Regions from separate parts of the Virgibacillus sp. Bac332 genome, predicted to be linked through region 2. Evidence: riboswitches for the same ligand, from Rfam matches in the RefSeq annotation. Region 2 holds a riboswitch; the other holds the start of a gene.

Region 1 (15,423 bases), 530 kb from region 2:
TCATTGCACTAATTTTATACTTTCTTAACTTAGAAGTAAAGGCTATCGAGGGGTTCTCGATAGCACCGTATTCTTATACTTTCGAACTAGATGGATAATGAAGGTTTAACTGTGAAGGTTAATCATTTTTTGATAAAGAGAGAAAAATACTCTGATAATCCAGCAGAAAAAGGAGATTCGGATGAAGCAGCACTTTTTTTGACTTACTTAATTATAAACATAACCATTCCTTTTAATCCTCGTTCATAGTAAGAAAACTGCTTCATAAAAATGGACCGGTTTTCCCTTTTAACTAAACAAATTTATAGAAGTGATAATAATTGGCATTGCGAAGACGTCGATTAGGAAAGCTCCAACTAAAGGAACAACTAAAAATGCTTTTTTAGAGGGACAGTATCGGTTGACTATTGCATCCATATTAGCAATGGCATTTGGAGTAGCGCCTAGCCCATGCCCTGTGAAACCACCAACCATCACTGCCGCATCATAATTCTTTCCTAGCAATCTAAATAATATAAAGATACCAAATAAAGCTATAAATAGTACCTGTACGATAACAATGACTAATAATGGCAATGCTAAATTAGCAACTTCCCATAATTTAATACTCATAAGAGCCATTGATAAAAAGATACCCAATGTAATATCACCTATAATTCCAATACTTTTCATCTCAATTAATGTTTTATCATATCGATCAAGCACATTTCGAACGATTACAGCAACAAACATGGCACTTACATATCCGGGCAGTACAAAACCGGTTACATTTGAGAATAGCTCTCCTAAATAAGAGCCTAATACCATACATAAAGTAATAATAAAAGCTTGTGTCATAAATGTTTTAGAATTAATAGAGCTTGCTTCTGTTTTAGCTTCAACCGTAACAGCACTTTCCTCTGTTGCCCGCTCCGTAGACTTCAGATTGTATTTCTTGATTAAATATTTTACAATTGGCCCACCAATCAGTCCGCCAGCTACTAATCCTACAGTAGCAGCAGCTAATCCAATGGATAATGCAGAGTCAACTCCAAGCTCTTCAATGGTTGTACCAAATGCAGTTGCGGCACCATGACCACCTTCCATTGATGTAGCTCCAACCATTACACCGATAAGTGGATCTAAGTTTAAAAGCGTTGCAAAAGATATTCCAATAACACTTTGTGCTAGTGCAAGAAATCCACATGATAACCAATAAATGATCAAAAGCTTTCCACCTAATTTGATTAAACCAAAGCTTGCACCCAAACCTACAGTAGTGAAAAAAGTTAACATAAATAAGCTTTGTAAAGATGTATCCAAATTAATATTTACAAGATGAAGTCCTTTTAGTAGTGTTACAAGTATAGCGAAAAGTAGCCCCCCAACAACAGGAGCAGGTATACAAAATCTCTCTAAGAATCTAATTCTTTTATTAAGGTATCCCCCAAGAAGAAATACAGCTATTGCAATAAACAATGTCGTAACTTGATTCATTTCTAATGTCATGTTGTCCCTCCTTCATATGTTAAACAACTGGGAAATTCGATATATTCATCGTTGAAATATTAAAATGTAACATTCTCTCTCATTGAACTGTATTATTAAAATTATGCAAAACCTCCGCCACTAGATAAGCAGCTAGCTTTGTAGTTCGTCCATTTTCATCTAAAAGAGGATTTACCTCTGATATATCAAAGCTACATACATTCTCTTTAGCAACAATATGACGTAATAACGTTCTTACGACAACAGGGTCCAGTCCAAAAGGGGACGGTGCGCTAACTCCTGGGGCTGCAGAAGAAGCAATCGAGTCTGTACATAGCGTAACGATAATGACATCGTACTGGTTACAAAATTGATCAATAACTCCATATTGTTTTTGTATGTTGTGTAGAGCTAGTGATTCTTCTAACACATAAATACATCCAAGCTGCTCTGCAACCTGAAACAGAGATTTTGTATTACCGAATGGTTGAATTCCTAAACATAAATAGCCTGCTTGCTTATCCTGTTCTAAAATCTGCCTAAACATAGTCCCAGATGAAGGTCTACTATCCTGACGCAAATCAAAATGTGCATCTATATTTATAATACCTATCGATGTGTTTTCTCCCACATACTTCCTAATTCCGAGATAATGACCGTACAGCGTTTCATGTCCTCCACCAAGAATAATTGGCGTGGATCTTTTATTAAATATTTGATCAACGCGATCCGCTAATTCTGCCTGCGCAGCTTCTAAGCTTTCTCCTTCGCATACTACATTTCCAACATCGATAATTGAAGCTGTATCTTCAAAGAGATAGGGTAGTTTACCAAGACTTTTTCTTATTTCATCAGGAGCCTTTGCAGCACCAATTCTCCCTTTATTCCTTCGAACACCCTCGTCAGATTCAAAACCAACAAGACAAAAAGCGCTTTCAAAATCATCATCCGTAGAGTTACATATCACACGTTGATGAATGCGAAAGCTATCTTTGTCTATTTTACTATCCACTCTACCTTGCCACGTTTGTCTATTTGGCAATTTATACATATCAACACCTCACTACCTACATATTTTGCTTATTCAGAAAATATATTATTTATTATAAATAACTATACATATAATTACTAATATGCAAATTTTATATTTCTATAGTTTAAAACTATAAATAGAATATAAGAGCAAAAGCGCCCGATTATAAACGCAGCGACTGGACCGAGTCAACGGAAAAAAGGAATCACGGTGTGCTTGCGAACTGATGATGACTTATCATAGAGAGATTCATGAAGTCGCCTCGTTTCTGGACGCTGGAGCTGGACGCCGCTCAACACGCCCAAATTTATCCACATAGGCAAATTTTATATTTTCCTAGACTAGACTAATAAAAAACTACCGACCAAACGTTGGCTATGGCACAACATTTGATCGATAGTTCATTCACTTTTAGGAATTTCATCTGCTGATTCTCTTAGTGAACTACTCCCACCACTTACCACCCTTACGGGTTGCTTGAAGTGGGGGCTTCTTGGATAATCGCCACTTTTGGTAGCTGACGAAATGGACCAAGCTAACCCTCTTGTTCCAAGAGTTTATATTTTCATTAGGCACTTGCTAATAAGCGAATGCCTTCTTTTTTGATATTGAGAGCTGAATTATAATCTCTATCGAGATTTAGCCCACACGAACAAGCGTATGTTCTAATTTCTATAGGCATTGGTTGGGTATTTCCGCAACTCGAACAAGTTTTGGTAGATGGGAACCATTTATCAATTTTGATAAGTTGTTTCCCTTGTTCTTTTAGTTTGTACTGTAAGAAAGAGGTGAACATTCCCCATCCATTATCAGCTACGCTTTTACCGAATTTAAGTGCTTGTGACATTCCTTTCATGTCTAAATCTTCAATCACAACAGCATCGAAGTTAGACACTAATTCCTTTGATTTATGGTGAAGAAAGTTCTTGCGTTGATTGGCAACTTTCTCTTGAATGTTAGCTACTCGAATACGTTGTTTATTCCAATTTGCAGAGCCTTTCTTTTTACGAGAAAGTTTACGTTGTTCTTTTGCTAATTTATTAAGTATTTGTCGATAAAACTTAGGATAATTGGCTTTCTCACCCTCACTATCAACAAACAACCCATCCATTGAAAAGTCTAAGCCAACAACTTTTTCAATTTCCTTCCTTTTTATCTCCTTCTCGTACTCTGTAAGAATCGAAATATAGTATTTTCCTGATGAAGTCATAGACAAGGTACAAGATTTGATGGTGTACTCCGAAGGAATTGCTCGATGTTGCTTGATTTTGACCATTTTTAATTTAGGTAATTTGATATGACCATCCAACAACTGAATATTTCCATTGACGACATTCGTTGTGTAGCTTTGTTTATGGCGTTTGCTTTTGAATTTTGGGAACCTGGCATGCCCTTTGAAGAAGGCTTTATATGCCTTATCTAAATTTAGTTGAGCGTTTGCCAACGCTAATGAATCGACTTCTTTTAGCCATTCGTATTCTTTTTTGTAATTGGCAGGGGTAGGATGTTTTACCTTTTTCCATGCTTCTTTATCATCTTTTAGGGTTTCATACGTTTCTTTTCGTTCTGCTAACATTTTGTTATAGACAAAGCGAACGCAACCGAAGGTTTTACGTATAACCAAAGCCTGTTCATCTGTTGGATACAATCTAAACTTGTACGCTTTATTTTGTTTAGCCATATCAAATCACCTCACTTTATCCTTTGATTTTCAATATATTTTTTTACTACTTCAATAGGCGAACCGCCAGTCGTCAACAAGCAAAAACTTCTTGACCAAAACATTTCTTTCCATAACTTTTTACGGACATGAGGAAAATCCCTCTTGCTAAGTCTTGAACTGGCACTTTTATAGGCATTGATGAATTTCGATAATTCACTGTTGGGTTGTGCTTTGAGCAAAAAAGGAAAAAAGCCTTTGGGCTGTCGCCCAACCGAAATTCATCCTCTTACCGTTGGGCTACGCCCTTCACACGCTTGAAGATGGAGACTTCTTTCGGAAGTACGTTAAATTCCTATTTCTATTCGTTGTATAAAATCCATCTGTGTCAGTGGATACTTTATATATGGAGCCCTTTTAAAACCATTTTCACATTATGTTTGTGTCATAGTATTATCCTGACTGACAATATTTCGCGTTGCTTTTGTATACGACTCCTCTAGCTCACTAACAATTCTCTCAATTGATTGAACCTTGTCAATCGCGCCAATTCCTTGACCAGAACCCCATACATCCTTCCATGCCTTTACTTCTGGATTATCCAATTTTTCAAAGTTAATTTCTTGTTTCTTTTCTAATTGATTTGGATCAAGCCCAGCTTTTACAATACTAGGAATTAAATAATTCGCGTTAACACCACTAAATGCATCTGTATAAATAATATCTTCAATCGATGATTCAACAATCATTTGCTTATATGCATCAGGTGCTCCACTTTCTTCAGAAGGTATAAATCGTGTTCCCATATAAACAAAATCAGCACCTAGAATTTCTGATGCAAGGATATCTTCTCCTTCCGACATACCACCTGCAAGTACGATAGGTCCGTCAAAAAATGAACGGACTTCATGAATAAACGGAATTGGATTTAATACTCCAGCATGGCCGCCAGCTCCACTGGCAACAAGTACCAAACCATCAGCACCTTTTTCAATCGCCTTTTTGGCAAACTTTACATTAATGACATCGGAAAAAACTACGCCACCATACTGATGGGCAATCTCGACAACTGGACTAGGATCCCCCAAAGACGTAATAACAATGGGTGGCTGGTATTTTTCAATTAATTTCAAATCTTCCGTATACCGCTTATTGGAACGATGAGTAATAAAGTTTATACCCCAAGGTGCGATTTTCCTCGTCGGTTCTTTTTCTTTGAGTACATCAATTTCCGTATTAATTTGATGCATCCAGTCTTCTAAAATATCACTAGTTCTTGCATTTAATGCTGGAAAAGTCCCAGCAATTCCAGCACGACAAGCTGCCACGACCATTTTAGGACTAGACACTAAAAACATCGGTGCCATAATGACTGGTAGACGCATTGATAATTTCATTTGTTGAATTGCTTGTTTAGACATTTCTGCAAACTCCTCTTCATTATAATTCTCTCTTTTCTGTCCACTACATCAATAATGTGAAACTCCAATCAGTTGGGGTTTTGTTTTATAGAAGTTTCTCTTGCAGAATCCCTCTACATCGACCTCTAATTGCTAAGTATATTTCCCCCAAAATGCAATCGTTTTCAATTATTCCTATTTAATTACATAAGATATAATTATTGATAATTCTAATAATTCATCCTTTGTATGTCAAGTTATATCTAGCTGGAGATCCGTTGCATAATCCCCCTTTTTAACGTTTAAAAGCGAAGCAACTTCTTCTATATCTGTTGAGAAAATCCGATCTTCACTTATCGTTGGCACGACCTTCCGATATGCTTCCCATTTTTCTTTTAGTTTACCGGCCATTTTGTCTATCCCTGTGCTTTCCACTGCTTGAAGAGCACATATGCATTCAATTGCTAACACACGTCTTGTATTATTTATGATCAGCCTAGCATGTCGAGAACCTATTGTCCCCATACTGACATGATCCTCTTGATTAGCCGATGACGGAATCGAGTCGACACTGGCTGGATGAGCTAACGTTTTATTCTCAGATACGAGCGACGCTGCAGCATATTGCATAATCATGGCCCCAGATTGTAGCCCAGGCTGAGCACTTAAAAATGCCGGTAAGTCATTCAACTGTGGATTAACCAAACGCTCTACACGTCGTTCAGAAATATTGGCAAGTTCAGCAACCGCAATTTTCAGAAAATCCATAGCTATCGCAATCGGTTGACCATGAAAATTGCCCCCTGAGATAACCAGCTTTCCCCCATCAAAAATAAGTGGATTATCTGTTGCAGCATTTGCTTCTATTTCTAATTTTTCCTTTACATAATCCAGTGCTTGCCATGTTGCCCCATGAACCTGAGGAATGCAACGCAAGGAATAAGCGTCTTGGACCCGTTTTTCTCCTTGATGAGTAATTAATTGACTGCCTTCTAACCAAGCTGTCATTCGCTTAGCCACCGCTACTTGCTGCGGATACCCTCGTACTTCATGAACAGCTGGATGAAAAGCATCGATAATCCCTTGCAATCCCTCCATCGTTAACGCAGCTATCCACTCACTGTCATAGGCTAGCTTTTCGGCTTCTATATAATTCATGACACCAACTGCTACCATCGCTTGGGTTCCATTAATTAGTGCTAGCCCCTCCTTTGCTTGTAATACAATTGGTTGAAGCTGTTTTTTAGAAAGAACCGAGGCAGCATCAACCGCTTCTCCCTTTTCATTAAAGACTTTCCCTTCACCGATCATCACTAAGGCTAAATGTGCTAATGGAGCTAAATCTCCTGATGCCCCCAGAGAACCTTGCTCAGGAATAACAGGATGTATTCGCTCATTAACTAGATCTGCTAATAGCTCAACGAGCACAGGACGTACGCCAGAGAATCCTTTTAATAGTGCGTTTAAGCGAAGGACCATCATTGCACGCGATACCTTTTCTTCAAATGGATTACCAACTCCACAGGCATGTGAACGAATTAAATGTAATTGTAAATCCTCTACGTCTTTTGCCTCAATCATAACATCGCTAAACTTCCCAAAACCAGTCGTAATCCCATAAACAATTTCTTTATTGGCAACAATGTTATCCACAGCTAATCTGCTTTCTCGAACCTTCTCCATACTAGTTTTTGAAATGGTAATTTGCTCCTGTTCAATACAGATGCGTTTCAATTGATCTATGGTTAAAGAATCTCCTGATAGCTCAATCATTACGCTTCCCCCTTTTCATTAACACAATAAAAAAGAGGCGATAATGGCATACAAATAAGCCACCATCACCTCCTCATGTCTACTCACTTTAGGTAATGATTTATATAATTAAATATGATTAACACCTAGTCCGACAGCTTCATGCTCCAAGCCTTTTATTGGAGCTCCAATGGTACCGTAAAAGGCAACGGCAATCCATTCACCTTCTTCAGGATTTACATATGGGTTCCCACGAACAACAACGAATCGTAACCCAACGGTACGCATCATTTCACCAATTGCCCACTGCCCTCTAGTAACTCCTTCTAATCCTTCTAAAATTGCATGATAAAGTGCATGTGTTTCTCGATAAACGCCTTCTTGAATTAGCTTGCTTCGTTTCACTGCCGTTTCTACTGCGGAAATCACTTTTTGCATATCCATTGATCCAACTTTTCCTTCACAAATTTGGACATCTGGAACTATCGATTGATAGGACGCTCGTTCTTGCTCATCTAGCATTGCAAGTAACGTAGCAATTTTTCCAATACGAAGTTTTTGTGTCATTGTTTCTTCTCCTAAAGGTCTCTGCTTATACAAAATGGTTTCTCAAAAGTCAGTTGCCTCCATACAACTGGAATACTCCGCTTTCGGGTAGCGGTTCAGCCTTCTTCTGAGTTGAAGACCTACTATGTAGTCCGCATAGCTCCTCTTTTTTGAAAGCCAAGTATATATCAAACGCTCTTTAAAATAATCTAATCTTAACTAATGACTAGTAACTACTTTTAGTATACGTCTTCGTAAAATTATCCGTCAATAACATTTACAAAAAATTCCGTCTATTATTATTCAAAAATCAAATATTACATAGCTATAATCATAGGGTGAAACATCAATTAGTGTGGATTTTTATCCCCATTGAAGGTTTGTACCACAAGATTATGACCTAAAGGTCTTTAAACCACTCGGACATTTACTGGCAGTGGATATCTCTATTATCCATTATTGGTTTCACTTTATTGCTTTTAGTGGAAATATCACTGCCAGTTATATACGCAATAAATCGTATTAACCTAATTCCACCCCATCTTTTGTTATTTCTTATACGGAGGATACATGCCTGTTACATGTGGACAAGTTCTCTTGTTCTACAACTACCTTTCCCTTCTTGATAACTGTATCCACATGATTCATTCCATATTGATAGGATAGCATTAGATAATTTGGTACATTAAAAATCGTAATATCTGCCTGTTTACCAATTTCTAGACTCCCGATTTTATCAGCACAACCAATCGCATGTGCAGCATTGATGGTTGTTGCTGTAATAACCTCTTCAGGTGTCATCCCCATTTTTAAACAGCCAAGATTCATAATAAACTGTAAGGATAACGTTGGGGATGAACCTGGGTTTGCATCCGTAGAAAGAGCAACGGCTAAGCCTTGATCTATCATTTTTCTTGCTTGAGCAAATTCTGCCATTAGGAAAAATGCAGTACCTGGTAAAAGAACACCAATAACATCTTGTTCAGCCATTTGACGAATTCCTACATCCGATGCCTTCAATAAATGATCAGCTGAAATCGCACCAACAGCTGCAGCTAATTCTGCCCCCCCATAGGATTCAATTTCATCCGCATGAATTTTTGGAATTAGTCCATATTCCTTACCCGCCTCCAGAATTCTTCTTGATTGTTCTGGCGTAAATACGCCTCGCTCACAAAACACATCATTAAATGTTGCCAAATTCCGTTTAGCAACCTCTGGAATCATCTCTGAAATAACTCGATCTACAAAAATATCTGGATTTTCTTTTTCGGCTACTGGTACAGCATGTGCTCCCATAAATGTTGAAACAACATCCATGACATGATCCTTATTTAATTGCTTGGCAACTTCCAATTGCTTGATTTCATGTTCTGTCGTTAAACCATATCCACTCTTTGCTTCTACTGTGGTGACGCCATTTGTTAGAAATGTATCTAGACGCAGCTTCGATTCATGATAAAGTTGGTCATAATTTGCTTGCTGCGTAGCTCGAGTTGTTGCGTGAATACCGCCTCCTGCATGCATGATGTCCATATACGACTTTCCTTTTAGTCGCATTGCATACTCATTCTCCCTTGTTCCGGCATGAACAAGATGTGTATGAGGATCGATCAGACCTGGGGAAACTACTTTATTAGACGCATCGATTTGTTTAGCTTGAGCAATTTCATCGGCATACTTCGCTTGAATTTTTTCCGTCGTACCAATGGCAATAATCTCACCGTCCTTCGCAAGTAATCCACCATCTTCTATACTATTAAGCTCTCTCATTGCATCAGTTTTAGCTGGCTTATCGGTATTTCCACTTATGGTAAGTAATTGAGCTGCATGTTTAATAAATAGGATATCTGACATTTATAACGCCCCTTTACGTTGTAGCATTGGAATATGAACACCTTTTTCCTTCGCAGTATCCTCGGCTTTTTCATAGCCTGCATCCACATGACGAACAATCCCCATCCCAGGATCTGTTGTAAGGACGCGATCCAAACGCTCCTCCGCCTCTTTTGTTCCATCGGCAACAATAACCATTCCAGCATGAAGCGAGTATCCCATACCAACGCCGCCACCGTGGTGGACACTGACCCAGCTAGCTCCCCCAACACTATTAATCAACGCGTTTAATATTGGCCAGTCCGCTACCGCATCGCTTCCATCCTTCATCGCTTCCGTTTCTCGATTTGGTGAGGCTACGGAACCTGAATCAAGATGATCACGTCCGATAACAATCGGTGCTTTTAATTCACCTCGTTCAACCATACGATTAATAATTTTTCCAAAGCGGGCTCTTTCTCCATACCCTAGCCAGCAAATCCGAGAAGGGAGTCCTTGGAAACTAATTTTCTCTTGCGCCATGCGAATCCACTTACACAGCGACTCGTTCTCACTAAATTCGCGCAGGATGACCTCATCTGTCTTATAAATATCTTCTGGATCGCCGGATAATGCCACCCAGCGAAACGGTCCTTTACCTTCACAAAATTGTGGGCGAATATAAGCAGGAACAAATCCAGGAAAATCAAATGCATTCGCTACTCCTTCATCCTTGGCTACTTGGCGGATATTATTTCCATAATCAAAGGTAACCGCCCCTTTTTGCTGCATTTGCAGCATTGCCTTAACATGAACTGCAATACTTTGTTTAGATAATTGAACATAATTCCCTGGATTATTCTCCCTTAATTTAGCTGCTTCTGCTAACGTCATATGAACAGGGATATAGCCATTCAGCGGATCATGAGAGGAGGTTTGATCTGTTAGTACGTCTGGAATGAATCCTTTTGTAAGCATTTCCGGTAGAAGCTCAGCTGCATTGCCTAACAAGCCTATAGATAGCGCTTCCCCTTTACTACGCGCTTCTTCAGCAAGCTTTATTGCTTCATCTAAGCTATCCGTAGAGGTATCTAAATAATTTGTATCTAATCGACGCTGGATACGATGAGGATCTATTTCTATAGCAATACAGATCCCCTCATTTAGTATCACCGCTAAAGGTTGCGCTCCTCCCATGCCGCCTAACCCCGCCGTCACAGTAATCGTTCCTTGTAAACTACCGTCAAAATGCTGCCTAGCACATTCTGCAAATGTCTCATATGTTCCTTGCACAATTCCTTGGCTGCCAATATAGATCCAGCTGCCCGCAGTCATTTGCCCATACATCATTAAACCTTTCTGATCCAATTCATGAAAGTGCTCCCAATTCGCCCATGCTGGAACTAAATTCGAGTTAGCAATCAGCACTTTCGGAGCATCTGTATGCGTACGGAACACAGCAACGGGTTTTCCTGATTGAATGAGTAAGGTCTCATTTTCCTCTATCTGTTTTAATTCCTTCACAATCGCCTCGTAGCATTCCCAATTTCGTGCTGCTTTACCTATCCCACCATAAACCACTAGCTCGTCTGGATTTTCTGCCACCTCTGGGCTCAGATTATTATTCAACATTCGAAGAGCAGCTTCTTGTATCCATCCTTTCGTATGTAATGCTGAACCACGATATTGTTCTACTTGCATGTTCTTTTCCATTCTCATTTTCTTCATCTCCTCCCTATGTTAGCAACCTCAAATAAACCGTTTACATTTTCTGTAGTTAAAAAATTCACATTCCTTTTCCATCTGATTATCGATCCTTCTGTTTATTTGGTACTATAGATAATAGAAGACATAACAATTATTTATTTTAATACCATACATTAAAATTATAATTATAATAATATATAATTACAAATATAAATATTCTATATTTTTATAAAATTCAACTATAAATTAAGGAGATTAGGATGGAATTTCGCCATTTAGTCTATTTTGTTACGATTGTTGAACAATCAACCTATACTCGAGCAGCAACCGTCTTACATGTATCTCAGCCATCACTTAGTGCTGCTATTAAAAAGCTAGAGAATGAAGTAGGATTGACATTAATTAAACGTAATACGAGGAGCCTCGAGGTCACAAGTGAGGGTAAAATACTTTATCAAGAGGCTAAAAAATTGTTAAATCACTATCAGCATGTATCTAAAGAAATGATCCGCTTGAAAGAGCAGGGACCGCTGGAACTCACAATCGGTTTAATAGAGTCCTCCAATTTTTGGGTACCAAAAATTTTGAAACAATTTCAGAAAGAATATCAGGATGCTCATATAAAATTATTAGAAATTCTAAGTTTAACGGATGTAGAGAAAGCTTTAACAAACTTCGATATTCATCTAGCTATAACAAATCAGAATTTGAATAATGATGCGATTGAGACATTACCTATCTATGAGGAAAAATTAGTTGCTGTTCTTCCTCAAGGGCACAACTTACAAGATCATACAGAGCTAACTATTTATGACTTGAAAGACGAAACATTTATCATTTGCAAAGAAGGCTTTCAAACAAGAGAGGATATTCTTTATGCATTTGCTAAATCAGGGATTCAGCCAATGATTCAATTTGAAATCGAGCGATTTGAAACAGCATGTCGTCTTGTTATCGAAGGTTTAGGAATCACAGTTGTTCCTGAAAACTATGTTAAAAATACAGTTCATTCAGATTATCATATAAAACATATTAACGATTCACATTTATCCAGAAGCGTATATCTAGCCTATGAGAAAAATCGTTATTTACCTCCAATTGTACTGAAGTTTATAGGATTGGTGGAAGAATTCTTTAAACAGTGATGCCCTTAGTTCACCTAGAAGTATTTCGTCCTATAGAACACGTACCACCTCAAGCATAGACTGGATGTCAACTTGTCATATTTTGATTGATTCGAGTAATTACTCTAGGTGAGATGCTTAGCTAAATTATGTTTTTCCCCACATATAACTAGCAGTAAGACCCCCGCTTCAAGCAATAAAGGAACAACACTATTGGTAACTAGGGGGACAAACAAAACCTTCAATTGATTGAAGGTTCACTTTATTTGTATGTCATTAAAGGAACAATTGAATAAACGATAGGCATCATTTCCTTGCTAAAATTCAAATAGCCTTGCGTGAAATAAGGAAATCTGTTATATTACAGACAATTAAATATTTCTTATTTCAATTATTTGAAGTGAGGATAGAGGTGCATCGGTCATCATTACACAGTTTGAGGATAATGAGATCCATTGACGATTGTGGAAAGGGATCGTTGCCGAAGTAACAGATAACTCATTATTTACTGTTGCTGGTTCTGCTATTGAATAAATACAGGACTGTCGTATAGGTAACTATATGGAGGGCTATCTGACGCAGAAAATGAAATACTACATTTCTGCAGTAGCAAACCCTTGCTGCTGTTTTTTTGCGTTAATTAGAAATGGTCTATCCATCTATTGTTTTAACTTATCACAAGGGGTGTAAAGAAATGGAATTTGGCCAAGTATTAACCGCAATGGTGACACCATTTGATCAACATGGAAAAATTGATTTTCATGCCACAAGATCTCTCGTAAATTATTTAATTAAAAATGGAACGGATGGGCTGATTGTTGCTGGAACTACAGGTGAATCAGCTACATTAACAGATGAGGAAAAGATTCAGCTTATGCGCTTCGTTGTTGAAGTAGTAAATGATCGAATTCCGGTATTAGCTGGAACTGGGGCAAATAACACAAAAGCTACTATTAATTTAACAATACAAGCGGAAAAAGTTGGAGTTAATGGTATCATGCTTGTTACTCCATACTACAATAAACCTTCGCAAACAGGAATTTATCAGCATTTCCAAGCGATTGCAGCAGCTACTAATCTCCCTATTATGCTTTATAATGTACCGGGAAGAACTGGTGTCAATTTAACTGTAGATACTACGGTACAGCTTTCTAAAATAGATAATATTGTTGCCATCAAAGAAGCGAGCGGTAACCTTGATGCGATGTCAGAAATAATTAGACGCACATCCAAGGACTTCTCCCTATACAGCGGAGATGACGGACTAACATTACCAGCATTAGCTATTGGAGGAAAAGGTGTGGTCTCAGTCGCCTCCCATATCATTGGTAATGAAATGCAAGAGATGATAAATCAATTTAGCTTTGGAAATGTCAAAGCTAGTGCAGCGCTACATCAACATTTACTTCCAATCATGAAAGCTTTGTTTGCTGCACCTAGTCCTTCGCCCGTCAAATCAGCATTATCTATGAAAGGTGTTCCAGTTGGGGATGTTCGGCTTCCAATGGTACCTCTAACACAAGAGGAAACAAACAATCTAAAACAAACATTACAGCACTTACAGTCCATCGTTTCAGCAAGTTAAACGATTATGAAGAGCGAGAGACTATAGAAATTGAGATAAGTAATGTCGAACTACTATTCGAATATGAAGTATATCAGGATAGTAGTTCGACAGTTCTTTGGAATAGTAATTATTCTACCGAGAGAAATCGATGCATGAACGTCTATCCTAGCCGAAAAAATTGTGAAAAAAGCACATGTCAAATGTAACTACGCCAGTGAAAAGCGATACAAAAATTCACTAGGATTCAGCTTTTGATAGCCCTCCTCTATTCAGTTCCTTTAAAATTCTTTAAAGGCTACCGTTACTTTACAACAAATTTTGCTCGACTAGATCCTTCTTTTGTCTTCTTTACCTCGAGTACTGCTGGGAACATAGCTTTTAATTCCTGCACATGTGAGATCACGCCAATCATTCTACCCGATTGCTGTAAACTTACCAATGTATCAACTGCTTTGTTTAGTGCTTCTTCATCCAGCGTACCAAACCCTTCATCAATAAACATTGTTTCAATCGAAATATTGCCTTGAAAACTTTGAATAACATCTGACATACCTAGTGCCAAACAAAGAGCTGCATTAAACTTCTCGCCTCCGGATAAGGATTTCACATCTCTTGTCTGTCCCGTGTATGCATCGAAAACGTCGAGGCCTAGACCACTCTGTCTTCCATGCGATTCCTGCCTGTCACTACGACTCAGGAAAAATTGACCATTTGATAATCGATCTAATCGTAAATTTGCCGCATCGATAATCTGCTCCAAATACTCAATTTGTAAATACCGTTCAAAGGATATTTTCTTGTTATTTTGCCCTCTTAATACATCATGGAGATCGGTTATAGTGGCTAATTTCTTTTCCAAGTTATTAGCTTGTTCAGTGACCTCGACAATGTTTTGCTGTAGTGTAATGATTTCCTCATAGTATTTATTTGATTGATCCCATGTCTTTAATGCTTGTTCGTATTCTACTTTTAATTCTTTCAGTTTGGCTTCAATAGTCGTTAATTCAACCTGCTGCTTATCTTTCAATTCTCTGTTCAGATCACGGACCTGCTTTTGCAGCGTAAGCCGATGCTGATTATATTCTTCTATGCTATGCTTTAACTGCTTACGCTCATCCTCTTCCAGCTTAGCTTGTTGAAACACCTCCTCCGTTTGGAAGGACGCTTGGCTTAATGCATCAACAAACTGTTTGTTTGCATTCTCCCGCCTTATCTTCGTTTCCTGCAGCTGGTTGCTTGCATGACTAACATCGGATTCACTTTTAGTCAATTCTTCTTTCTCCTGCAACAGCTTTTGTTGTATTTGCTCCCAGCGCTCCTCCAATTCCTTTCGTTGCTCTTCTTTTACTTCT
Region 2 (15,423 bases):
AATCTTGATATAGACTTCGTGATTTCGTTTCTAATTAGAAAAAAGTACAAAATTATTCTGGATTTTATGCTTCACAAGCATTATAATGATAATGATAATCAATATCAATTAGAAAATCTACTGACTTTCTATTCTGTCTTTTAATGATGTAGGAACAGCAAATGTCGTTTGGTGTTGTAGCCAATCATGTTACAGAAGAAGTAGAAATAAAAAAGGAGGCATGGTTACTAGTTGTTTAACTAATTATTGGGCAGGGCAAGTGTGTTCCTTTTTGTTCTAAGGAGTTCATTGGTCAAGGCGACATAATTTCCAAAACAATGTTACCATTCATAGACTATTATATGGCTGCTGTGCCCATATGTAGAAAATACTTCTGATTAAAGCATTTTCCGGGTACAACTTACTTTGTAGGAAAGGTTTTGGTACATATGACCACAAATAGGCAGCTATGCATCGGTTTGTCCTTGTCAACAACATGGATGAAGGGGAATGGCTGGAGACATACAGACAGTGGTGTAGAAAACTTATATTCAAGCGACTTTTATGTGCAATTAGCGAAGATGGCAGAAGAGGCGAAACTTGATTTTATCTTTAGGCCAGATACATTGTTTCTGAACAAAGAGGTACTGGGGAATTCACCTGGCTTTGGCAGCTTAGATCCGACGCTTCTGCTAACTTCGATTGCTCGTGAGACCAACCGAATTGGACTGGTTACTACTGCTTCTACCACTTTCAACTCACCATATACGGTTGCTAGGCAGCTTCAGTCTTTGCAGTGGATTAGCAATGGGCGTGCAGGGTGGAATATCGTCACTTCCATTGAAGGTGCTGGAAATTTCGGGGATGATCCGATGCCGTCATCACCGGAAAGATATCAGAAAGCAAGTGAATTCACAGACATTGTCCGCAAGCTATGGGATAGTTATCCGAACGAATCGCTGGTTATTAATCGTTCTACAGGACAATATGCGGATAAGGAAATGGTTTCTCCGATCAATCATTCCGGTGATTTTTTTAGTGTTGAAGGACCGCTTAATGTACCGGCACATAAATCAGGGACCATTCCTTTGTTCCAAGCAGGCGCCTCAGAATCGGGACGTAACTTTGCAGCTTCGGTAGCGGACGCTATTTTCGCAGCCACTCCAGATATGGCTTCAGGTATTGAATTACGTGATGACCTAAGGAGACGAGCGAAGAAGCATGGACGCCATCCAAGCGCAATACGAGTTTTGCCTGGATTGTATTTTTTCCTAGCCAATACGCGTGAGGAAGCACTAGAACTACATCGGAAAGCGCATGCACATCTAAGTCAAGAGCATAGATATGCTTCAGTAAAATCCATACTTGGTATGGATATCAGTACACTACCTTTAGATCAATCGATAACAGTCGATATGCTACCCGATCAAAATCAATCAGTTCGCAGTAGGACGCATGCTGATTTGTTGCGCAGGTTAATTACACGACAGCAGCCCACAGTGGAAGAACTGTTGTCAAGGCCGGAGGTAGTCGGTTCTGCACATTGGGTCGTCGTAGGAACAGTTGAGGACGCGCTAAATGAAATTACGGAGTGGTTTGAAACAGGTGCTGCAGATGGGTTTATTGCTTTACCAGGAGGCTCGAAAACATCGATGGAACTGTTCTTTAGCGAGCTGATGCCAATGCTAGTTGAGCGAGGGTTGTTTAGGAGTGAATATACTGGGTCTACCTTACGTGAGCATTTAGGTATCACATAAACTGTCACTGAAATAAGTCTGATTGGATATCAGTTTTTATCAGTGAAACAATTAATTGGAAGATAGCTTAGATTTTAAGTATTACTATTATTATAGCGGGAAGGGGTTTAGGAAAGATGAAAAGATTTATGTTCGTTAGTTTAATCGCATTACTAATGGTTGTATTAGCTGCATGTGGAGGAGATAAAGATAGTGAGTCAAGTTCTTCTAATAATAGTGAAGACACGGCTCAAGCAAATGAGGATACTAGCGAGGAAAGCGAAACAAGAACAATTGAGTATCTTGGTGAAGCGTACACTGTACCAAAAACTGTAGAAAAAGTTGTTGTGACAGGAGCAATGGAAGCAATGGAGGATGCTACAGTACTTGATGTAAACTTAACAGGAGCGATATCTGTGGGAGGAGAGTTCCCAGAGATTTATGCTGCAGCGACCGAGGAAGCTGAATCCATTGGAGAAAAACAACAGCCAAATTTTGAGAAGATACTGGAATTGAAGCCAGATGTAATACTTGGAACAACGAAATTTCCTGAAGAAGTACAAGAGAAATTGCAGAAAATAGCTCCAACTATTTTAGTTTCGCATATTTCAACAAACTGGGAAGCTAATTTGAAGCTAATGGCTGAATTAACTGGAAAGCAAGCAGATGCAGAAACAATCTTGTCTGAATATGAATCAGATATGGCTACTGCAGAAGAATCATTAACAGAGAAGCTCCAAGGTAAAAAAGTAGCAGCTATTCGAGTTCGTGGAGGGCAAGTTTTCGTCTATCCAGAAGGTGTATTCTTTAACCCTGTACTATATGATGAACTGGGATTAGAAGTTCCAGACGAGGTGAAGAAAGCGAAAACACAAGAGGCAATATCTGTTGAACAACTAGCTGATATGAATCCGGATTATTTATTTGTGCAATTCTCTACTAGTGAAAATGAAGAAAATGAAACTGCCTTCGAGGAAATGAAAAAGAATTCGATTGTACAAAACATCAATGCATTTAAAAATGATCACGTGTTTGTGAACGTAGTTGACCCACTAATGGAGGGTGGTCCAGCTTATAGCCGAATTGAATTTTTAAAAAATGTACAAGAACATCTGGAAAAATAATGTTACGTTTTAATTTGTAGTTTTAATAGAGTCTATAGACTTTATAATTAGTAGGATTCATAAGTTAAGGTCTATGTCTAATAGAATCTTCTATTAAATTTATTCCATATAGTATATTTTTATATATAATTATCCATACTATAAATGGAAGGAGGGGACAAGCCCCTCTTCATAGCAGTGCCCATAATTGTTTGATGAGTAGGATTGTCATAATTATGGGCCAAGTTTTTATCAATATAATATTCTCTTTGACTTGAATATATATCATCCACATCCCTCCTTTGCTTTTGTATATATTATCTCCAGAAAGATTATTTTTGATTCAATTATGGGACGAAGTTATTAATTTTTTTGGTATCGATTACGTGAAAAAAAGACTTTATATGTTGACGAGATAGCAGTCTTAAGCCTTTTGGTTTACGGCTGTTTTTCAATATTTCATTAGAGGTTTTGAAGTTTATGTTAAACTGAATGCTTCCATATAGGAATTATTAAAAATCAATGCTAGTATTGAATAAGACAGAAAAAATGGTTGGATGGAAGGGATATTGATTGGTCTTTGTTATTTGTATACTTATAGGAATTTTGACAGCTTTTGTAGGTGGTTTAATGGGGCTAGGCGGTGGAATTATTCTTATTCCAAGCCTATTATTTTTAAACCAGCTTTCCGATGCATTTTCTTGGGCAACCCCTCAAGCTATTGTTGGAATATCATTAGTCTCTATGGTTTTTACCGCCATGTCATCAACTATTGCTTATTACAAGCGTGGACGTGTTGATTATAAAACAGGTCTACTGTTTTTATCTGGTAGTTTACCTGGCGGCATGATAGGGTCTTGGTTAAATCAATTTATTGATGGTGATCAATTTCTACTCTACTTTGGATGTATTACAATTGTCATTTCGCTCCTTTTCTTTATTAAGCGAAAAGAGCCAACAAAGCAGATAAGTAATAACATAAGTGAGATAAGGACATTCGAATTAAATGGAATAACATATCAATATACGGTGTCTAAATGGGTAGCTTTTGTACTATCATTAATAGTAGGAGCTTTGTCTGGGTTATTTGGTATTGGCGGTGGATCCATTATGGTGCCTGCGATGATATTATTATTTGGGATACCGGCGCATATTGCTACTGCTACGTCGATGTTTATGATCTTCTTTATTAGCATTATTGGAGCTGGAACACATATTGCTTTAGGGCATATTGAATGGCAGTATGTTTTCTTGTTTATTCCTGGTGCATGGATTGGTGGAAAATTAGGTGCTTGGGTTAACCAACTTCTAACAGGTAAAACACTAGAATGGATATTACGAATTGTATTAATCATTATTGGGATTCGCATGATTTCTCAAGGGCTATCATAAGGAGCATAACATAATGAAAGAGAATATCTATTTTTATTATACGAATGATTTACATAGCAATTTTGATCAATGGTCTCGTGTTACAGGATATCTTAAAGAGACAAGGGATAGTCGACGTAAATTAGGCTGTTCTTGTTGGGCAGTTGATATTGGTGATCATGTAGACCGAGTTCACCCTATATCAGATGCCTTTATGGGAAAAGCAAATGTTCAACTTATGAATGAAGCAGGGTATGATGTCGTTACGTTAGGTAACAATGAAGGTATTACGTTATCGCATCAGGATCTTTTCCATCTTTATGATGAAGCTGATTTTGAAATAGTATGTGCCAACTTACATAGTAGCGATCAAATAGAACCAGCGTGGCTGCAACAGAGTACGATTCTACAATCCGCTCATGGAGTAAATATAGGAGTTATCGGTTTAACGGCACCATTTAATGCCTTTTATCAGTTACTAGATTGGTATGTATCACCTCCATTTGAACAGTTACAACAGGTGATTGATAATGTGAAAAAACAGGCAGACATTGTCGTTCTGCTATCGCATTTAGGGTATAGTGAGGATCAAGAAATTGCCAAAAACTTCCCTGATATTGATGTTATCATCGGCGGACATACACATCATCTGTTGCGTAATGGCGAGTATGTTAATAATACATTAATAACTGCTGCCGGAAAACATTGTCATTATGTAGGAGAAGTTATTCTAACTTGGGACCATGATGAGCATAAACTGAGTCGTAAAGAGGCATACGCGTTGAATATAACTCATTTACCAAAAGATAAAACTACAGAACGAAGAATAGAGCAATTATATAAACAAGCTACTACCATTCTTGCTAAACCGATTATAGAATTAGCATATCCTTTAGAGGTAAATTGGTTTCAGTCAACGCCAATATTGCAGGCTTTAACAGAATCTATTAAGAAACAAACAGAGGCAGATTGCGCCATGCTAAATGCTGGACTCCTATTAGAAGGTTTACCTGCTGGTAAAGTGACTTATGGTGATGTACATCGCATTTGTCCGCATCCGATAAATACATGTGTCGTAGAGTTGAATGGTGACGAATTACTGGAGGTAATAAGAGCATCACAAACAAAAGAATTTATGCAATTACAATTAAAGGGTTTTGGTTTTCGCGGAAAAGTATTAGGTAAAATGGCGTTTGCTGGACTTGAAATGGATATGGAGGAGTTAAAAAATGGGGAGTACTTTGTAAAACAGGCATTTTTAGGGTCTTATCCATTAGATCCAGAAAAAACGTATACGGTTGCTACTGCGGATACGTTTACATTTGGCAGGCTGTTACCTGAAGTTGCTAAATCAGAAATCAAACAATATTATTTACCAGAATTCTTAAGAGATATATTAGTTTATACATTAAAAGAAGGATTTAAGGATTAAGCGTTTAGGCTTTTGTGACAATAGGCCCTTCATTTGCATATAGATATGAAGAAGAGAATGAAGGAGGCCATACACGTTTATGATTACAGTAAACCCGCTAGAAGTAGATGGAATCTTTTTTACGGCTATCGTTGTAGAATTACCAAAAACGAACTTGTTAATTATTTCGAATGAAGTCGGTTATATCATGTGTGCAGCTCTAGATGTGGATATATTAAATGAAAAATTAGCAGATCGAAAGGTAGTAGCTGGTCGTGCGGTAGGTGTTCGGACAATTGATGAGCTTTTGCATGCACCGTTACAAAAAATAACAGATGCATCCAAGCAATATGGTTGGGAAGAAGGAATGATAGGGAAAGATGCATTGATCCGAATCTCTTAGCTGTCGAGACAGGGAAAAAATTATTACTTTATTCACATCGTAATCCGAACGAATCAGTTCAGATTATTTGTTTACTCGTGCTCACCGCTCCAGCAAAATATTACGCTTTTTGCGGACATGGCTTCAGCTTCCTTGGGTAGCAAAGAGCGTTTTGCTGCGCGGGGTCTTTAGCTTGCGCTGTTCCCACAGGATATGGAAGACTTCGGTAGCGATACATCGTACACAGAAAAAACGCTCTGTTTTCAAAGCGCCTTCGGATTTTGATTGCGCCATGTAGTAACATTTTGTTTTATCGTTCGGCTTTTGGACTAACTATTTTCGTTTCGTACCAGACACTTTTTTACATCCTACGACCTACCATATAATGATGAATACGTTTCTTAAGAATCATAGATTTATAAAGGAATAGGTATAGATATTTCACGTATGTTCTGGTACTATTTGATTAGATTTATGTTAAAATAAGTGGATTTATGTAATTGAATGGGTGTAAATAACTATATATGTGTATTAGGAGAACATAATGAGACTTGCTAATACAAGATCAATAGAACCAGGCGCTATTCTAGCAAAAACAATATATAATGAAAGTGGCGTCATTCTGGTAAATAAAGGTGTTGCCTTAACAAAGCAGTTTCTTGATAGACTAGTAAAGCACGGGATTACATACATTTATATTGAGGATGAAGAAATGAAGGATATAGCGGCAATGCCGACCATTTCAAAATCACTCAGACGAGAGGCTTCAGAAACGATTAAGGAAGTATTTCTTTCCCTACAGCATAATGGATTGACAAACCGATCTTATATCCTTGATCAAAAAGGATCGGAACTTTCAGTGATTGTTCAGCAAATCACGAATGAGCTGCAACAAAACGAACAGTCATTATCATTATTAACCGATATGATTGTATCGGATAATTATATATTTCAACACTCTTTAAATGTAGCCATTTATGCACTGGCTATTGGTGTTAAGTTAAAGCTATCTAATAAGCAATTAGAAGAAATAGGGATGGCAGCAATGCTGCACGATGTTGGAAAGCTGTTTATTAACCCAGATATATTACAAAAACCAGGAAAATTAACAGAAGAAGAATTTAAAATTATTCAAAACCATACAAGAACGGGATACCGTTTTCTTGTAGGTCAGGATAGTGTACCTTTTGTTGTATTACTTTGTGCCTTACAGCATCATGAACGGTTGGATGGATCAGGCTATCCACTTGGAATAACTTCTGAATCGATACATAAATATGCAAAATTAATAGGGATTGCAGATGTGTTCGACGCAGTTACAAGTAATCGTGTATATCGTGATGCCATGCTTCCTCACGAAGGTTTAGAAATCTTATATGCCGGATCTGGACAATTATATGATAGAGAAATGATTGAAGCGTTAAAGAGTTCTATTGTTGTTTATCCAAATGGTATTATGGTTGATCTAAATGATGGGAGACAAGGTATTGTTGTAAAACAAAATCCGCATGTTTGCGACAGACCAATTATTCGAATTAACAAGGAGCAAGGGAGAAAATTAGCTAAACCATATGATGTTAATTTAGCTAACGTACTAAATGTGGTGGTTTTCTCATGCAAAATAGATTGAGATTTTTTACATTCTAACCTTCTTGGAACAAGCATATGTTTGTTGCAAGGGGGTTTTTAGATGGGTAGACGATCAGGATTAAAGATAAAAGCAACTTCTCCAGCTAAGGCGATTTTTTTAATGACTTCAATTACATTTGTCATATTAACCTCCCTTAGTATTCTAATAGTAGATAAAGGGATAACTCCTCCACTGATGGAGATAGCCAAAAGGAAGACAGTTGAATTCGCGACTAGAACGATTAATGAAGCTGTGAAGTCAACGGAAAACATAAGCTTTGAAGACTTAATGGACGTTAGTAAAGATGAAAATGGATATCCTACCATTGTTGGTTGGAATGCTTCAGCAGTGAGCAGAGCATTGCGAGCTGCTACCATTAGAGCGGAATACTTTTTATACGGAATGAACAAAGGAGAAATGTTAAATACGGATGATCCAGATATGGAACCAAAGGATTACGGAGATTCAGCAAATGAACTTGCTGACAAAGATCCAACGGTAGTCGAGATTCCCATCGGTCAAGTGACCGGAAGTACTATTTTAGCTAATTTAGGACCCAAAGTCCCTGTTCATTTTGAAATTGTTGGCAGTATTCAATCAGATATAAAATACGAAATGAAAGAATTTGGTATTAATGCTGCATTGTTTGAAATTTATATACCGGTTACCGTTAATGCACAGATTGTCGTACCATTTACGACCGAGCCTGCGGAAATTACAACGAAGGTATATGTTGACTCAAGGGTACTTATGGGTGATGTTCCAGAATTTTTTGGTGGTGGAGAAGGAAGTAGTGGTCCAAACATAGCCGTTCCCAAGGATGACTTGAATATTGATTAAGTACTTGTTATAATAATTATTATTAGCTAGTGAATATTTAAACCTTATCAGATCGGTGAGGTAGAGGTGCAATGGATATGATTAATCAGTCGGAGGATGACAACGATGATGATTGATGAAAGGATGTATTGCCGAAGCATAATAAGTGTCTTCCTTATTATTGCTGGTGTGCTTTTGAATAAGAAGTATACTGTCATGCAAGAAGCAATGTGCATGGAGAACTACTGATCGAAATGGAGGATAACGTATATTGTAAAGGCAATGGTAGGTTATTTTCTATCATTGTCTTTTTGTGTTTACAGAGCCCCCATTCTCTGACGCAGCCCCGTTTTCCACGTATCCCATTTTCTTGAACAGTATGTTTTCTTTCATTATTGCAAACAATCATAGTGGAGGTTACAACAATGGAAGGAACAATTTTTTCCCTTATTCCTGCAATATTAATGCTCGTATTGGTATTAGTAACGAGAAATGTATTATTATCTTTAGGAACTGGGATTGTAGCAGGAGCACTTCTCATTCATGATTTTTCAATATGGGATTCCCTAAAGGAAATAGGAATTATTATTTATACTATATTTATATCGGAAGGCTCGCTAAATACAGGTAACCTTCTGTTATTAGGATTTTTACTTTTATTAGGAATAATGACAGCTTTTCTCCAAGCTTCAGGTGGGAGTCGAGCCTTCGGTGAATGGATGATCAAACGTGTAAAAACAAGAGTCGGTGCGCAAGCAATGAGTGCGGTGCTAGGTATTATCATTTTTATTGATGATTATTTTAACAGCTTGGCTGTAGGGCAAATAGCAAGACCCTTAACAGATCGACATAAGATTTCACGAGCAAAGCTAGCCTATATTATTGATTCAACTTCGGCACCAGTTACGGTAATATCACCGATATCGAGCTGGGGAGCATATATCATTGGTATTATTGGTGGCTTATTTGTAGCAAATGGCATCACAGATATAGGACCTTTAGAGGCGTTTATTAAAATGATCCCATATAATTTATATGCATTAGGAGCCATACTACTTGTGTTTTTAGTAGCCTACTTAAAGATGGATATTGGCCCGATGAAAGCACATGAGCAAAGGGCAATTCAGACAGGAGAATTACTAAATCCTAAGCAGGATAGAGTACCGGGAGATTTAACCGATACGTTTGCAGCACATACAGATGGGAAAATCTATCATCTTCTTGTCCCAATTGGTGTTTTGATTCTTGCTACTGTGGTATCCATGCTTGTTACAGGTGCAAATGCAAGCGATGGTAATGTTAGCATTATATCCATTTTTGCAAATACGAATGTTAATCTATCGCTATTTATTGGTGGTACAATCGCTGTTTTAACATCATTTGTTTTTCATGGATTACAAAGGAAACCGAAAAGCAACGCAGGAAAAATTATTGTAGAAGGTTTGAAAACAATGCTTCCTGCTATTTATATACTATTATTGGCCTGGACAATTGGTTCAGTGATAGGAACATTAAAAACAGGGGAGTATTTAGCACAAATTGTAGATAATGCTTCGATTAGTCCGGCATGGTTACCGTTGTTATTCTTCTTGATTGCAGGATTTATGGCCTTAGCTACAGGCACATCCTGGGGGACATTCGGTATCATGCTTCCGATCGCAGCTGAGGTGACAGTAATTACAGATATTTCTATGTTATTACCTTCTATGGCTGCAGTGCTTGCTGGTTCTGTTTTTGGTGATCATTGTACACCAATATCGGATACGACAATTCTATCTTCAACGGGTGCTGGTGCAAATCATATTGATCATGTCTTGACTCAATTGCCATATGCGATTTTGGCAGCTGTTTCAGCTGGAATTGGCTATCTTATAATTGGTTTCACCAATCAAGTCGTATTTCCTTTAATTGCTACACTTGTTATCGTCTTAGCTATTGCATTAATCCTGCACTTTTTATCGAACACAAAGTCATAATACGAGATCGGTGTTATGCTACGAATGATTATGTATCGGGCATGTAACATACAGTAAAATCGCCGGTTTAGAATAGAGACCAATAGGTTATACTCTTACGGTGCTTACAATAGAAAACTTCGCTTGTTGTAGTCAGTTTATCTTATAACATGGCGATGGTATTCTGTGGAAATAAAAACTTTAAGCTAAAATCCAAGCTGTCGGGAATTTTTTCTCGGCAGTATTTTTTATAGTAGAAAAAATATTGTCCAACTTTTAAAGCTACGAAATGAAGTCTTTGTTCTGTGTGGAGGGAATGTAGCTAGAAGCTTTGTACAAATACCCGAAGAATCTCTAGTGTTACGATGAGGAATCGAGTATTTTTTCTTCTGGAGAAGTAACGAATAACCTAATCTAAAAGCCTATAATAATTGTTTAAAAATATCTAATAACTATATATGCTGTTTTTTTGTTAATTAAAATTAGAAATATCTTGAAATTCAAATAATTCTTTGACATAGTATAAAAGTACCGTTATAATACAAACAGAAATATCTGAAAAAATAAAACTTTAAAAACATTCCTTAAACCAACTATTTTGGTAAGGAAGAGGGGGAGGTATTGTAATGGAAACTCGTTCACAATGGGGGACAAGAGCAGGGTTTATTATGGCTGCTGTGGGTTCAGCGGTTGGACTAGGAAATATTTGGCGTTTTCCAGCTGTCGCTTATGAGAATGGTGGAGGAGCCTTTTTTATCCCTTATCTGTTCGCACTACTAACCGCCGGTATTCCTATTTTGATTATGGAATTTACGATGGGACATAAATATCGTGGTTCTGCACCGCTTACGTATAAGCGAATAAATAAAAAGACAGAATTTATTGGCTGGTGGGCAGTGCTCGTATCGTTTGTTATCTCTACGTACTATTCTGTTATTATTGCCTGGGCAATATCCTATTCTGTTTTCTCAATTAATTTAAGCTGGGGAGCAGATACGGAAGGGTTTTTAATGAATGACTTTTTACATCGTACCGTAGAACCAGGACAAATAGGAAGTCTTGTACCAGGTGTACTTATTCCATTAATTATCGTTTGGGTTGTAGTTCTAGGTATTTTATTTAAAGGAGTTAAGAGAGGAATAGAAATTGCAAACCGCATCTTTATTCCCGCTTTAGTTATTATTTTCCTTATTATTGTTATTCGAGCAATTACATTAGACGGAGCTATGGACGGATTGCAAACATTTTTTTCTCCAGACTTCAGTAAAATATTAGATGGAGAAGTATGGGTGGCAGCATATGGGCAAATATTTTTTAGTTTATCGATTGCCTTCGCTATTATGATCACATATTCAAGCTACTTACCTAAGAAATCGGATATTACCAACAATGCCTTTATTACAGGATTTGGTAATTCAAGCTTTGAGTTACTAGCTGGTATTGGGGTGTTTTCTGCTCTTGGATTTATGGCAGCTCAATCCGGTGTAGGGGTAGAGGAAGTAGTCTCAGGAGGAGTTGGTCTTGCCTTCGTAGTTTTTCCGGCGATAATTAATGAATTCCCAGGACTGAATGGATTATTTGGCTTTTTGTTTTTCGCTTCATTGGTACTTGCTGGATTAACTTCATTGATGTCAATTACAGAGACATATGTTGCTGGTTTAACAGATAAATTCAAAATATCCAGATCAAAGGCAGTTTTATTTGGAGGTGGAATAGCCGCAATTATTTCACTTTTATTTGCGACTCAAGGTGGTCTGTTCTTCTTGGATGCAGCTGACTACTTTATTAATCAATTTGGAGTAGCGCTTATAGGACTTGTTGAAGTAGTGCTTATTGCATGGATTCTTCGTAAAGTAAAGGATCTAAAAACACATGCCAATGCTATTTCTGATATTCGCCTAGGTTGGTGGTGGTCGCTAAGTCTAAATGTTATTACACCTCTAGTATTGGGGTATATGATGTTCGATTTATTCCGACTAAACCTAATGAAGCAATTTGACACAGAAACTGGAAATTATGAAGGATATGCAGATATATTTATCGTATTTGGAGGTTGGTTTGTTGCAGCAGCAGCCCTTATTATCGGTATTGTCATGGCTGCTACTAAGTGGAGGTCCGAAGCTAAAGGTGTTAGTGAGCATTCAGAGGAGAGGGAGGCCAAATAACTATGACTGGCAGTGTCATTTTAGTGATGATTCTTAGTATGGTAATTATTTGGGGAGGATTAGCTGCAAGTGTTATGTATGCTGTGAAGAAATCAAAAGAAGTAAAATAAGAAGTGACCTTTTTATCGAATTTGTAGCAGAAAGACTTCCCTTCTCTAGTTGCTATAGCTAGGTGAAGGGAAGCCTTTTCGATTCTAACAGACCTTTGAACGCTTCAATTTATTATTTATTTTCTATCCAGTCTAGGCGAAGAAGTCATATAAGTTTAAATTGACTATCTTGTTAATCTTTTTGTTTCGCAATTCGTTCCCATTTACGTAAATAAGGGTATGGATCAAAGGACCATTCGCTTTTGCCGTTATCTTTGTACATACCATAATGTAAATGTGGAGGGAATTTTCCAGATGTTCCCGGCGGTCCATAACCTGTCGAACCAACACTCCCCAGTATATCTCCAGGCTTAACAACTTGACCAACCTTAATATCATCATCGTAACCGTTCATATGTCCATAATAATGATAAATATTATAAATATCACGAATACCGATTCTCCATCCTCCATAGAGATTCCAGCCCATCATTTCTATAACACCATATGTTGTTGATTTTACAGGTGTTCCATAATTTGCAAAAATATCGGTACCTTCATGAATTCGTAATCCGCCAAATCCTCTTCGGTCACCCCATGTGCTTCTATAACTATAATTGTGAGTTATAGAAACAGGAAAATCCCTATCCGTTAAATTAATATCTTGAAATTCCTTAAACACCTTTGCAGTGTTCATTATCGTCTGTACGGATAAATCCCGCTTATAATAATTCCATAATGCAATCTTTATATCATCCTTCGTTTGACCGTATTCAAGTAAATAATTTGCCATCGTATGAAGAATATCTTCCGAATTTCTCGGATCGGCTTTTTGATCACCATCGCCATCTTTACCCTTTCCATTGAAAAAGACGATTAATCGTTCATCCTTGATCATAGAAGAATTTCCTAATCCATACCATAATTCAGGTGGCACCTCAATAGAGATAACTTTCTCATCATCTGAATCCTGTTTTTTGTTGCGCTCGTAATTATCAATTGCTGCGAAATAGTACCAAGGAATTTGACTTAAAGTTTCTGTTTTTTTGAATAATGCCATTCTTTTATCATAAATCGTTTTCTCTTCTGCATGTGCAAATGTATGCGGAAAAATCGAAAATAGAATTATGATCATGAAAAAAAAACGTTTTGCATACAAAATGTTTCACCCTTACCTTACACGCATATTTTCTTTACTTAATAACGTTATAAGTAGCTGATGTTCTGTATTTTTTGTCAAAGTAGTTCTGATTATACAATAAAATAAAAGGGACTAATTGGAATTCCAATCAGTTCCTTTCTGTTTTTGATTACATACCTTTATTACTACCTTGAGGTGATTTTTTCATTTCTTTAATAATGCTCTGAATTGTATTATCATAATCACCTTCTGTTGTACTTAGATTATGCAAACTGTGGATATCATTAATTAAACTTGTATTGTCCGAGACATATACTTTAAAGTATCTAGGCATAACTGACATTGCCGTACGCTTTGCCATATCCGCTGTTCTATCCTGATCATAACGGCCAGATTTTTGGTAAGCAATTAACACTTCTTCGTCCGTTACAAGTGTTGCGACTTCATCGAAAGCATCACCACGCAACATAATTCGCGTAATCATATTCGCCATTTCAGTACGGTCAATACTTACGGAATGATTTTTTTCTGTATTATTTTCCATTTGTTCTTTCGTATAACGCACATAGCCAAGTTTATCATCAGCACCATCTTCTGCCGGAGCTCGTAACTCTTGATTGGGATCTAATTCATTCCGTATTTGGTCTCTTTCATCAATAGCATTGTTATTATTTGCACAACCAGTAATGAGTAGCAAAGAAGTCAGGCCGATTGGTATAAGTGTTCTTGTTTTCATTGCTATCCTCCATTCAAAATATCTTTTCATCATTAGTTTGCAATTTGAGTTGAAAATCATACTATTTTATTTCTGGAGGGTTTTTCGAAAAGATGATAAACTGTAGACACGATATATGGGGGGATTTATATGATAGAGTTGCAAGGGAAAAAATACGAGCTTGTGGAAAATCATAAAAATGGATTTAGTGAGGATATGTTAAAAGAACGGTACTCAGATATATTAGCTAAGTATGATTTTATTGTTGGTGACTGGGGTTATGACCAGTTACGATTAAAAGGCTTTTATGCAGATCAAAACCAAAAAGCACCTGTTGACAATAAGATAAGTGCCTTAGATGACTATTTATATGAATACTGTAATTTTGGATGTGCTTATTTTGTCCTTCAAAAAATTGCTACATAAAAAAGCAGTAGCTCGATGTTGCTACTACTCTTTTCCAAAATCGCCATCAGGATTATTATGTGGGTCATGTGAGCCATCAGCCTGTCTAGGTAAGTCCTTATGACGTTCTCTATCAGGGTAAACAAAAGCACTATCCCGTCGTTGTCCTTTTTCCCAAGGAGTCGATTTACCTTCCACTAGAGCATATTCATTCATTGGAGAACCAAAAGATCCTTCTGGGAATTCCTCAGGAATTAACTTGTCGTGCATACTTTCCACATTGGTAAAGTTTGAATATGTCTTCTTTTTTTCTTTTGCCATCAACTAAACACATCCTTTTCACACAAAATACCAACAACTAATGTAAAGGTGTTGGTATTAGTTTTGACTATATAGTGAGTTGTATGGGTAGAAAATAAAGGCAGTTCGTATGAAATGATGCTAGGGATTAAAGCTCACAACGTTTATAGCCTCTGTATTTTTTTTCAAGCATTTTTCCTAATCGAAAAATTGCATCCTCAT

Evidence for each region. Region 2 has a riboswitch for lysine ahead of D9782_RS20260 (Na+/H+ antiporter NhaC family protein). Riboswitches for the same ligand answer to the same signal wherever they lie in the genome.
Region 1: it holds a riboswitch for lysine, as region 2 does, so the genes downstream of both, dapA (4-hydroxy-tetrahydrodipicolinate synthase) here and D9782_RS20260 (Na+/H+ antiporter NhaC family protein) in region 2, are expected to answer to the same signal.

The regions. Positions count from the first base shown of each region.
Region 1 is NZ_CP033046.1:97,710-113,132, forward strand. Features, by position in the region: gene gltS (sodium/glutamate symporter) at 289-1,488, opposite strand; gene hutG (formimidoylglutamase) at 1,568-2,518, opposite strand; gene D9782_RS00425 (RNA-guided endonuclease TnpB family protein) at 3,069-4,181, opposite strand; partial or broken gene tnpA (IS200/IS605 family transposase) at 4,193-4,402, opposite strand; gene D9782_RS00440 (NAD(P)H-dependent flavin oxidoreductase) at 4,595-5,581, opposite strand; gene hutH (histidine ammonia-lyase) at 5,813-7,333, opposite strand; gene hutP (histidine utilization transcription antiterminator HutP) at 7,442-7,879, opposite strand; gene hutI (imidazolonepropionase) at 8,414-9,715, opposite strand; gene hutU (urocanate hydratase) at 9,716-11,392, opposite strand; gene D9782_RS00465 (LysR family transcriptional regulator) at 11,641-12,525, shown strand; lysine riboswitch at 12,904-13,084, shown strand; gene dapA (4-hydroxy-tetrahydrodipicolinate synthase) at 13,199-14,089, shown strand; gene D9782_RS00475 (AAA family ATPase) at 14,373-15,423, opposite strand, start outside.
Region 2 is NZ_CP033046.1:4,125,572-4,140,994, reverse strand. Features, by position in the region: gene D9782_RS20295 (NtaA/DmoA family FMN-dependent monooxygenase) at 429-1,736, shown strand; gene D9782_RS20290 (ABC transporter substrate-binding protein) at 1,853-2,839, shown strand; gene D9782_RS20285 (sulfite exporter TauE/SafE family protein) at 3,392-4,210, shown strand; gene D9782_RS20280 (bifunctional metallophosphatase/5'-nucleotidase) at 4,224-5,621, shown strand; gene D9782_RS20275 (YunC family protein) at 5,701-6,003, shown strand; gene D9782_RS20270 (HD-GYP domain-containing protein) at 6,527-7,612, shown strand; gene yunB (sporulation protein YunB) at 7,673-8,452, shown strand; lysine riboswitch at 8,506-8,684, shown strand; gene D9782_RS20260 (Na+/H+ antiporter NhaC family protein) at 8,857-10,407, shown strand; gene D9782_RS20255 (sodium-dependent transporter) at 11,013-12,551, shown strand; gene D9782_RS20250 (methionine/alanine import family NSS transporter small subunit) at 12,554-12,661, shown strand; gene D9782_RS20245 (M23 family metallopeptidase) at 12,834-13,775, opposite strand; gene D9782_RS20240 (YhcN/YlaJ family sporulation lipoprotein) at 13,951-14,517, opposite strand; gene D9782_RS20235 (YutD family protein) at 14,647-14,922, shown strand; gene D9782_RS20230 (hypothetical protein) at 14,947-15,222, opposite strand; gene D9782_RS20225 (amidase) at 15,350-15,423, opposite strand, start outside.